3 regions of the Janthinobacterium lividum genome follow, and region 3 is predicted to be linked to each of the others. Evidence: predicted binding sites of a transcription regulator. Region 3 holds the regulator's gene; each other region holds the start of a gene.
What was found. The regulator sigma-54, encoded in region 3, starts transcription at its own class of promoters, with help from an activator protein. The targets are predictions, from matches to a motif close to TGGCANGNAANCTGCTTT.

Region 1: U0004_RS20720 (EDSAP-1 family PEP-CTERM protein) is a predicted target of sigma-54. The motif match lies at 1,542-1,559, and genes of this name have one in related genera.
Region 2: U0004_RS15495 (circularly permuted type 2 ATP-grasp protein) is a predicted target of sigma-54. The motif match lies at 1,905-1,922, and genes of this name have one in related genera.

The regions. Positions count from the first base shown of each region.
Region 1 is NZ_CP139976.1:4,577,468-4,580,742, forward strand. Features, by position in the region: gene U0004_RS20710 (hypothetical protein) at 1-77, opposite strand, end outside; gene U0004_RS20715 (glycosyltransferase) at 212-1,444, shown strand; gene U0004_RS20720 (EDSAP-1 family PEP-CTERM protein) at 1,632-2,612, shown strand; gene U0004_RS20725 (EDSAP-1 family PEP-CTERM protein) at 2,722-3,275, shown strand, end outside.
Region 2 is NZ_CP139976.1:3,445,479-3,448,753, forward strand. Features, by position in the region: gene U0004_RS15490 (alpha-E domain-containing protein) at 1-421, opposite strand, end outside; gene U0004_RS15495 (circularly permuted type 2 ATP-grasp protein) at 415-1,869, opposite strand; gene U0004_RS15500 (sensor histidine kinase) at 1,998-3,155, opposite strand; gene U0004_RS15505 (hypothetical protein) at 3,223-3,275, opposite strand, start outside.
Region 3 is NZ_CP139976.1:810,740-814,014, forward strand. Features, by position in the region: gene lptB (LPS export ABC transporter ATP-binding protein) at 1-528, shown strand, start outside; gene U0004_RS03585 (RNA polymerase factor sigma-54) at 533-2,011, shown strand; gene hpf (ribosome hibernation-promoting factor, HPF/YfiA family) at 2,081-2,443, shown strand; gene U0004_RS03595 (enoyl-CoA hydratase/isomerase family protein) at 2,579-3,275, shown strand, end outside.

The sequences.
Region 1 (3,275 bases), 2.6 Mb from region 3:
CCTTCCGGCGGTGGCGGCATATCGGGTTCGGGCGTGCTGTGCGCACGCAACAGGGCAGGACGGAATTGGGTTTGCATGTGACCTCCTTTGCCCCACTCTAGCCGATACGGCCAAATCCTGGCGCCCGCCAGTGGCACGCGACGGGGGAACTAAACGGCGTGGCGCCACTCCAACCTGGCAGGCATCCCCTCCTGCGAGTACAGCGGTTCCCATGGCGCGCAAAAAAATCCTCTTTATGGCCGAGGCAGTGACCCTGGCCCACGTCGGCCGCCCTCTGAGCCTGACCCAGAGCCTGGACGAGGAAGAGTACGAAGTGCATTTCGCCTGCGCCGATGGCTATGACTTTTGCTTCAAGCAAGCGCCCTTTCGCCGCTGGCGCATCGACAGTATTTCATCGCTGCAATTCCTGCAGGCGCTGGCCCACGGCAAGCCTGTCTACACTGAAAGTACCCTGCACGCGTACGTGGAAGACGACTTGCGCCTGCTCAATGCGGTCCAGCCCGATCTCGTGATCGGCGACTTCCGCCTGTCGCTGTCGGTCAGCGCGCGCCTGCAGCGCATTCCCTACATTACGCTCAGCAATGCCTATTGGAGTCCGTACGTGCGCCAGCACTACACGGTACCCAGCCTGCCCCTGACAGGCCTGCTGCCCATCTGGCTGGCCGCCCCCCTGTTCCGCCTGATCCGCCCGCTGGCCTTCGCCTCGCATGCCGTGCCCCTGAACCGCGTGCGCCGCCGCCATGGCTTGCCCTCGCTGGGCAGCGACCTGCGGCGCATCTATACGGATGCCGACCGCACCTTGTATGCGGATATTCCGCAACTGTTCCCGCCGCAGGCCATGCCGCCCACGCACGACTACCTGGGCGCCATCATCTGGGCGCCGCCGCTCGACTTGCCGGACTGGTGGCAGCGTCCGGAACTGAGCAACGGACGGCCCATCATCTATGTCACCCTGGGCAGTTCCGGCCAGGGGCAATTGCTGCCGCGCGTGCTGCGCGCGCTGGCGCCCCTGCCTGTCACCGTATTGGCAGCCACGGCCGGCACCATCCGCGTCGACGCCGTGCCGCCAAACGCCTATGTCGCGCCCTTTCTGCCGGGCGACGCGGCCGCGCGGCGCGCCAGCCTGGTGATCTGCAACGGCGGCAGCCCCACCAGCCAGCAGGCGCTGACGGCGGGCGTGCCCGTCATCGGTATCGCCGGCAACCTCGATCAATTCCTCAACATGCACGGCATCACGGAGGCCGGGGCCGGCCTGCTGCTGCGCGCCGACCGCTTCCAGGAAACCGCCCTACGCCATGCCGCCACGCGCATGCTCGACGATGGCCGGGCCAAGCTGGCGGCGCGCCAGCTGGCCACGGCCATGCGCGACTATGTGCCAGGGCAACGCTTGCTACCCCATGTGCACTCCCTGCTGGGCTCGTTGCCGCAAGGCAGCCAGCCTTGACGGGCAGCGTCGGTTTTTCTTACAGCGAGTCCGGCAAAGCCTGCACCGCATCAACAAAAACACGCCAAGTCATTGATTTCAAAAGGGCCTCATGCGTTGGCATGGAAGTCGCTAGGTACTGGCCATGAGCACCTGCCGACAGGACTCAGCAAGACTTCCAGACTCACTCAACCACGAGGTGAATACAATGAAACTCTCGAAACTGAAACTGCTCCCGGCCGCAGCGGCACTGGCCATGCTGTGCGCCGCAGGTAGCGCACAGGCGGGCGCCTACGGCTATTCCTACAACAACATCTTCGGCCTCGTGATCGGCGTACCAACGGGCCAGATCACGGTGGCCAACAGCACCACCATCTCGCGCAGCACGGCCACCCTGAATGGGGTAAGCGTCATCAATGGCGGCGCCGGCTCGCTCGATGCCCTGCGCGCCAACGTCGGCGCCGTCACCAAAGGCGAGAACGACTTCACGCAGCAAGGCCCCACCAACACCTATTCGCGCGGCGATGCGCAGATCGTCAGCACGCAGTTCCCTTCGTTCCCGCCCGGCTCCACCTCCACCCAGGTGGTGAACGTGGCCGAAGCCCACCTGGACGGCCCCGCCGGCACGGCCGATGCGTCCGGGCGCAATGGCTCGACCACGGGCTTCTCCGTCGATTTCATCGTCGGTTCGCCCACGGCAACGCTGAGCTTTGACTTCCTGGCCTCGCCCTTCATGCAGGTCTTCCTGCAAAGCACGGTCGGGCAGCTGTCCACCGCCACGGCCAACCTGGTCGTCACCTTCACCATCACGGATGCGACCGGCGCAACGGTGTTCAACTGGACGCCCGATGGCGCGATCGGGTCTGGCATCTTCGGCGGCACGGAAAACGCCGATGGCGCCAACCTGAACACCAGCCTGGCGACCAATTTCCTCACACGTGGCAACCTGTTCACCTACGACCCATCCGGCTGCGGCACGCCCACGGGCACCGGTGTCGGCACCGCGTGCGGCAGCAACTTCAGCTCCGTCAGCAATGCTTTGACAGCCGGCAACTACACCTTGACCCTGAATGCGGTGGAAAGCGTGGATCTGGTGAAACAGGCCGCGCCTGAGCCCGGCACCCTGGCTCTGCTGGGCCTGGGTCTGGCTGGCCTGGGCTATGCCCGTCGCCGCAAGGTTGCCGCCTGAACCAGGCAACAGGGGGATTCACAGGCGAGGAGGCTCTCCTCGCCTTTTTTATGTGGCAAGCCTGTCGGTTTTCCTTACAACGCGGCCGATCAGGAGATGAGGATTTTTCATGACGACATTTTCTTGCACCCGACTGCCAACGGTCTTGTTAGCCTTTCTGCTGCTGGCCAGCAGCGGCACCGCCAGCGCCGCCGCCTACGGCTATTCGTACACCAGTGTCTTTGGCCTGGTCATCAGCAATCCCTCCGGCTCCGTCTCCCTGCTCAGCAACATCGACCTGTCGCGCACCACCGCCACGCTCAACGGCAGCAGCATCATCAACGGCGGCAGCAATGAGATCGACGCGCCGCAAGCGACACGCGGCGCCGTCAGCAAGGGAGAGAATGATTTCACACGGCAAGGCATGGGCAATGCCTCGTATGCGCGCGGCGAGGCGCAAATCGTCACCTCGCAAATCCCCCCCTTTCCACCGGGCTCGACCAGCACACACACCGTAAACGCGGCAGAAACCTTCCTGGCGGGCGGCGGCAGCGCCGACGCCTCGGGACGCAATGGTTCCAGCACCGCGATGACCGTCAATTTTGTCGTCGGCCAACCGGGCGCAACCATGGCCTTCGACTTCCAGGCCCTGCCCTTCATGCAGCTGTACCTGGACGCCTTGGC
Region 2 (3,275 bases), 2.6 Mb from region 3:
GGTATTTGACCCATTCGAAGAACTGGCTGGGGTCCGTTTCCAGCAGATTGCTCTTCAGGCGCTTCTGCATGTCGAGCCAGGTGGCGTTCTGGATTTCCCACACTTCCGTCGTCAAGGTGCCCCGCACGGCGCGGGCATTTTCGCGCGCGCCCGTCAGGCAGGCGAGGATGGACGACGGGTTGTTCGGATCGCGCACCATGAAGTCAAGCACGTCGCGCGTGTGGAAGCGGCCATATTTGTGGTCGTACGCGCTTTGCAGCTCGGAAATACCCAGGGTGGCGCGCCAGCCCTGTTCCGCATCCTGCTCTGACTGGGGCAGCATCGAGGTTTGCATGTTGACGTCGAGCATGCGCGCCGTGTTTTCCGCCCGCTCCGTGTAGCGGGCCATCCAGAACAAATGATCGGCGGTGCGGCTCAGCATGCTTTTTCTCCTGCAAACACGGATGTTGGTTCCAGTACCCAGGTATCCTTGGTGCCGCCCCCTTGCGAGGAGTTGACCACCAGCGAGCCTTCGCCCAGCGCCACGCGGGTCAGGCCGCCGGGCACCATGGAAATCGTCTTGCCGGACAGCACGAACGGACGCAAATCGATGTGGCGCGGCGCAATGCCGGCCTCGACATACGTGGGGCAGGCGGACAGGGCGAGCGTGGGCTGGGCGATGTAGCCGCCCGGATTGGCCAGCAGGCGCTGGCGGAAATCCTCGATCTGCGCCAGGCTGGACGCCGGCCCCACCAGCATGCCGTAGCCACCCGCGCCATGCACTTCCTTGACCACCAGTTTCGCCAGGTTCGCCAGCACGTACGACAAATCGGCGCTCTTGCGGCACTGGTAGGTGGGCACGTTGTTGAGTATCGGTTCCTGCGACAAATAAAACTTGATCATGTCGGGAACAAAAGGGTAGATCGACTTGTCGTCGGCCACGCCCGTGCCGATGGCGTTCGCCAGGGTCACCCGGCCGGCGCGGTACACGGACAGCAGGCCCGGCACGCCCAGCGAGGAATCGGAGCGGAAGGCCAGCGGATCGAGGAAATCGTCGTCGACCCGGCGGTAGATCACGTCCACGCGCTTGGGCCCGCGCGTGGTGCGCATGTACACGGAATTGTCGTTGACAAACAGATCCTTGCCCTCGACCAGCTCCACGCCCATTTGCTGGGCCAGAAACGCATGCTCGAAGTAGGCGGAGTTGTACATGCCGGGCGTCATGACGACGACCGTCGGGTCATCGACGCCCATCGGCGCGACGGAGCGCAGGTTGTCGAGCAGCATGTCCGGGTAATGGTCGACGGGGGCGATACGGTTGCGGGCGAACAGTTCCGGGAACAAGCGCATCATCATCTTGCGGTCTTCCAGCATGTAGGACACGCCGGACGGCACCCGCAGATTGTCTTCCAGCACATAGAATTCGCCCTGGCCGGCGCGCACGATGTCGACGCCCGCGATGTGGGCGTAGATGTCGGAAGCGACGGCAATACCCTGCATTTCCGGGCGGTACTGGGCATTCTTGTAGATTTGCTCGGCGGGAATGATGCCCGCCTTGATGATGTTTTGCTCATGATAAATATCATGGATGAACATGTTTAAGGCTTGCACGCGCTGTACCAGGCCCGTCTGCATCTGCGCCCATTCCGTGGCGGGGATGATGCGCGGGATGGTGTCGAACGGAATCAGGCGTTCCGTGCCGGCATCGTCGCCGTACACGGCGAACGTGATGCCGACCCGGCGGAACGTCAGGTCGGCCTCGGCCCGCTTGCGGGCGATGGTCTCGGGGGATTGCTGCTCCAGCCAGTTGCTGAATTCACGATAGTGTTCACGTACCTTGCTGTCCGTACCCACTTCATTTGCAGTCATTTCATTGAAAAAATTTGCCATGTTGTGATTTCCCTTGAGCCGTGTCTATGCATAGCTCAGCAGGAAGCGTGCCAACAAGGCGGTCGTGAACAGGTGTAAATATGACCACTTTTGTGGCGTCGCGCCATTGCTTGCACCAATTCGGTGCGCTAGGCGTCACTCTTGGGGACGTCGGCGGGCTGGACGAAGGGGCGGCAATCGACGGGCACGTCGAAGATGAAGCTGGTGCCCGTTTCGGCCGCGCTATCGACGGCGATGCTGCCGCCGTGGCTTTCCGCCACGCTCTGCACGAAGGGCAGGCCGATGCCCCAGCCTGGCGCGGGGCTGTCGTTCTCGCGGCGCAGGTAGTCAAAGATGCGTTCGGCCTGTTCCGGCGCGATGGGCCGCCCGCTATTGTGGACGGTGACGATCAGGCGTTCGTGGGTCGCTTCCACGTGCACGCTGATAGGCGCGTCGTCGCCATACTTGAGCGCATTGCCGAGCAGGTTTTCCAGTGCGCGCCGCAGCGAGTTCTCGCACCACCAGCCGATGACGGATTGCCCGCTGACCTGGCATTTGCCCGGCCGCTGCAAGTTGATCTGGCTGGCCACGGCGTGCACCAGCGGCAGCACGTCGAACTGGCTCAGCACCAGTGGCAACTGCTGGCCCTGGTGGTAGCTGAGGCCATCGAGCAATTCCTCGATCATGCTGTCGAGCCGCTTGCTGTGCTCGACAATCTTGTGCGCCAGCAATGTCACCCGTTCCGGGTCGGCTGGCCGCAGCAGCAGCTGGGCGCTGGTGCTGATCACGGCCAGGGGATTGCGCATGTCGTGCGACAGGCCGGCCGCGATGCGGCGCCGGAAACTTTCATGCATGCTGGTAAATTCGCGTATCGATTCGCGGATGCCCGAGTCGATCGACACATTGATCACCTGCCAATCTTTGCTGCGCAGGGTGATGCCGGACTCATGCGCTGTGGCGGCGAAGCAGTCGCGGAAGATCTGGTATTCCTGGATGACCTGTTCCGGGCCGTAATTGGTCATGCGCGCCCGTTCATTGCCATGCACGGCGGGCACGTTGCTGTTGCTGGCGGCGTTTTCGCGCGGGTGGCCCGGGGTGAGGGCTTCGGCCAGGTTGTCGAAAAAGGCGGGCAAGGTATTGATGAGTATGGGCGTGAGCAACTGGTCGGCGCCGCGCACCTTGGCGCGCACGCGCTGTTCCCAGGCGCTGAGGACGGCGTCGCGCATGGCAAAAATGCGCTGCGCGCGCTGCAACGGCTGGCGTGCGCTGGTCTGGCGACCCGCGTGATGATCCGTGGCAATACTCACCTGGACTCCTGACGGCAATGACTATGCTTGCGATAGTATGCGCCAATTCAGCCGCCAGGGAAACGCCTTATTGTCCAGTATCGGCCGGCCGCAGGGCCGCATCGAGGCGGGAAAGCGAGG
Region 3 (3,275 bases):
CCGATCCACCGCCGCGCGCAGATGGGCCTGTCCTACCTGCCGCAGGAAGCGTCCGTCTTCCGCAAGCTGACGGTGGAAGACAATATCCGCGCCGTGCTGGAAATTCAGACCGTCGAAGGCCGTCCGCTGACGAAGGCCGAGATCGAGGTGCGCCTGGATAAATTGCTGGCTGACTTGCAGATTGAAAAGCTGCGCGAGAATCAGGCCCTGTCCCTGTCCGGTGGCGAGCGCCGCCGCGTGGAAATCGCCCGCGCGCTGGCCACCGATCCCCGTTTCGTGCTGCTCGACGAACCGTTTGCCGGCGTCGATCCGATCGCCGTGATCGAGATCCAGCGCATCGTGCGTTTCTTGAAGGAGCGCAATATCGGCGTGCTGATCACCGATCATAATGTGCGCGAGACGCTGGGTATCTGCGATCGTGCCTACATCATCAACCAGGGCTCGGTACTGGCGTCGGGACGCCCCGACGACATCATCGCGAACGAGTCGGTACGCCGGGTCTATCTGGGCGAACACTTCCGCATGTAAGCCAATGAAACAATCATTGCAGCTGCGCACTTCGCAGCACCTGGCACTGACGCCGCAGTTGCAGCAATCGATACGCCTGTTGCAATTGTCTACCCTGGAATTGCATCAGGAACTAGAGCAATTGCTGACGGACAATCCCTTGCTCGAGCGCCTCGATGATCCGCTCGACCGCTCGCTGCGCCTGCTGTCCGATGGCGCCTTGAGTTCCACGGCAGCGCCGGCCGAAGCGCCGCCCCAGCCGCCAGGCCAGGAAGCGCCCACAGCGCCGGCCGAAGCGGAAACCTTTGACGGCGATGCCGGCGAGGGTCCTGCCGCCGCGGATGGCGGCGACAGCGACTGGAGCGAGGCGAGCCGCGGCAAGGCGCCCGACGACGAGGATTCGCGCCCGCAACTGGAGGCCCATCACTGTACCCTGCGCGAACACCTGATGGAGCAGATGCGCGTGACGGTACTCGAATTGCGCGACCGCGCGCTGGTCGAGCTGATCATCGATGCGCTCGACGACAATGGCTACCTGGAAGAGTCGCTCGACGACATCCTGGCGCGCCTGCCGGAAGAGCTGGAAATCGACGCTGACGAGATGCGCACGGCCTTGTCTCTCTTGCAAAGTTTCGATCCGCCCGGCGTGGGCGCGCGCAATGCCTCCGAATGCCTGGCGCTGCAAATCAAGCGTTTGCCGCACATCGCCATGGTGACGCGCCGCATGGCCCTCGTCATCGTGGAAAAGCACCTGGCCTGGTTTGCCCAGCGCGATTTCAACAAGCTGAAAAAAGCCCTCGATTGCGACGATGAAGACTTGCGCGAAGCGCAGACGGTGATTCGCCAGTGCAATCCGCATCCGGGCGCCGTGTTCGCCTCGGACGTGTCCGATTACGTGGTGCCCGACGTCGTCGTCAAGCGCGCGCGCAATGGCTGGCAAGTCACGCTGAACAACGATGTCATGCCGCGCCTGCGCGTCAATGCCATGTACGCCAACTTGCTCAAGCAGGGCAAGGGCGAGGGCGCCATGGGCGCACAGTTGCAGGAAGCCAAGTGGCTGATCAAGAATATGCGCCAGCGCTTCGACACGATCCTGCGCGTGGCGCAGGCGATAGTAGAAAGACAAAAGAACTTTTTCTCGCATGGGGCCGTTGCCATGCGTCCCCTTGTGCTCCGTGAAATAGCTGATACACTGGGTTTACACGAGAGTACTATCTCGCGGGTAACAACTCAAAAGTACATGCTGACCCCGCACGGCATGTTCGAGTTGAAATATTTCTTTGGTAGCCACGTCGCCACCGAAGCGGGGGGCGAAGCGTCATCGACGGCGATACGGGCATTGATCGTGCAACTGACAGGAGCAGAAGACCCTAAAAATCCTTTATCCGACAGTAAGATTGCGGACATGCTGGGGGAACAAGGCATGGTGATTGCGCGACGTACTGTTGCCAAATACCGGGAAGCGTTGAAAATTCCGCCAGTGAGCCTGCGTAAGTGTTTGTAAGTTTTTTTCGGTTCCTCTGCGGGCCGGATAGGATGGACCGCACGAACCCGATCATCTTTAGGAGTGTGTATGAATCTCACCATCAGCGGACATCATCTCGAAGTGACACCAGCCATCCGTGAATACGTACAAACGAAGCTGGAGCGCGTGAAACGTCATTTCGATCAAGTCATCGATATCGCCGTGATTCTGACCGTGGATAACCTCAAAGAGAAAGAAAAACGTCAAAAGGCTGAAGTCAACCTGCGTTTGAGCGGCAAGACTGTCTATGTGGAAAGCTTGGCGCACGACCTGTACGCCGCGATCGATACCCTGATCGACAAGCTCGATAGGCAAGTGATGAAATACAAAACCAAAGTGCAAGGGCACGGTAAAGAGGCGATCAAGCATCTGCCAGACAACTCCGAGGAAGAAGCCGTCGTCGCCGTCTAAGGCCACCCGCTTCCAGCAGTTGTGATCAACTAAGGGCGCACATCTTGCGCCCTTTTTTGCGCCTGGACCTTTTGAGCGCAATGTTCGCCGCGCAGGGGCTAAAATGTTTGCACTTTCACTTCTTTCCTGCCTGCCATGAGCGACTTCGTCCAGACTTCCATCCGCAACCGCACGGGCCATATCGTGCTCGACCGTCCGAAAGCCTTGAATTCCCTGTCGCTGGAGATGGTGCGCGCCCTGAGCGCGGCCCTGCTGGCCTGGCGCGACGATCCGCAGGTGGACGCCGTGGTGATCCGCTCCAGCAGTGAAAAAGCCCTGTGCGCCGGCGGCGACATCCGTTTCTTTTACGATGCGGGCCTGGCCACGCCGCAAGGCGGCAGCGCCTTGCTGGAGGATTTCTTTACGGAAGAATACGCTTTAAACCATGTTATTCATTTCTATCCGAAACCGTATATTGCCGTGATGGATGGCGTGGTGATGGGCGGCGGCATGGGCGTGGCGCAAGCCGGGCCCGGCAACCGCCTGCGCATCGTGACGGGCCGCACGCGCATGGCCATGCCGGAAGTCAATATCGGCTTGTTTCCCGACGTGGGCGGCAGTTATTTTCTATCCCGCCTGGCCGGCCAGCTGGGCCTGTACCTGGGCTTGACGGGCTTGACGATCAACGCGGCCGATGCCCTGTACACGGGGCTGGCCGATGTCTACGTGCCTGAGGCGCAGATGGGGGCGCTGCTGGACCTGTTCGAATCGACGCGGGGAGATGCCTTGCCGGTGGCTATCAAGGCGCTGGCGGCGCCTTTCCAGGCCGAGGCGGGGGTGTCTCCCCTGGCCA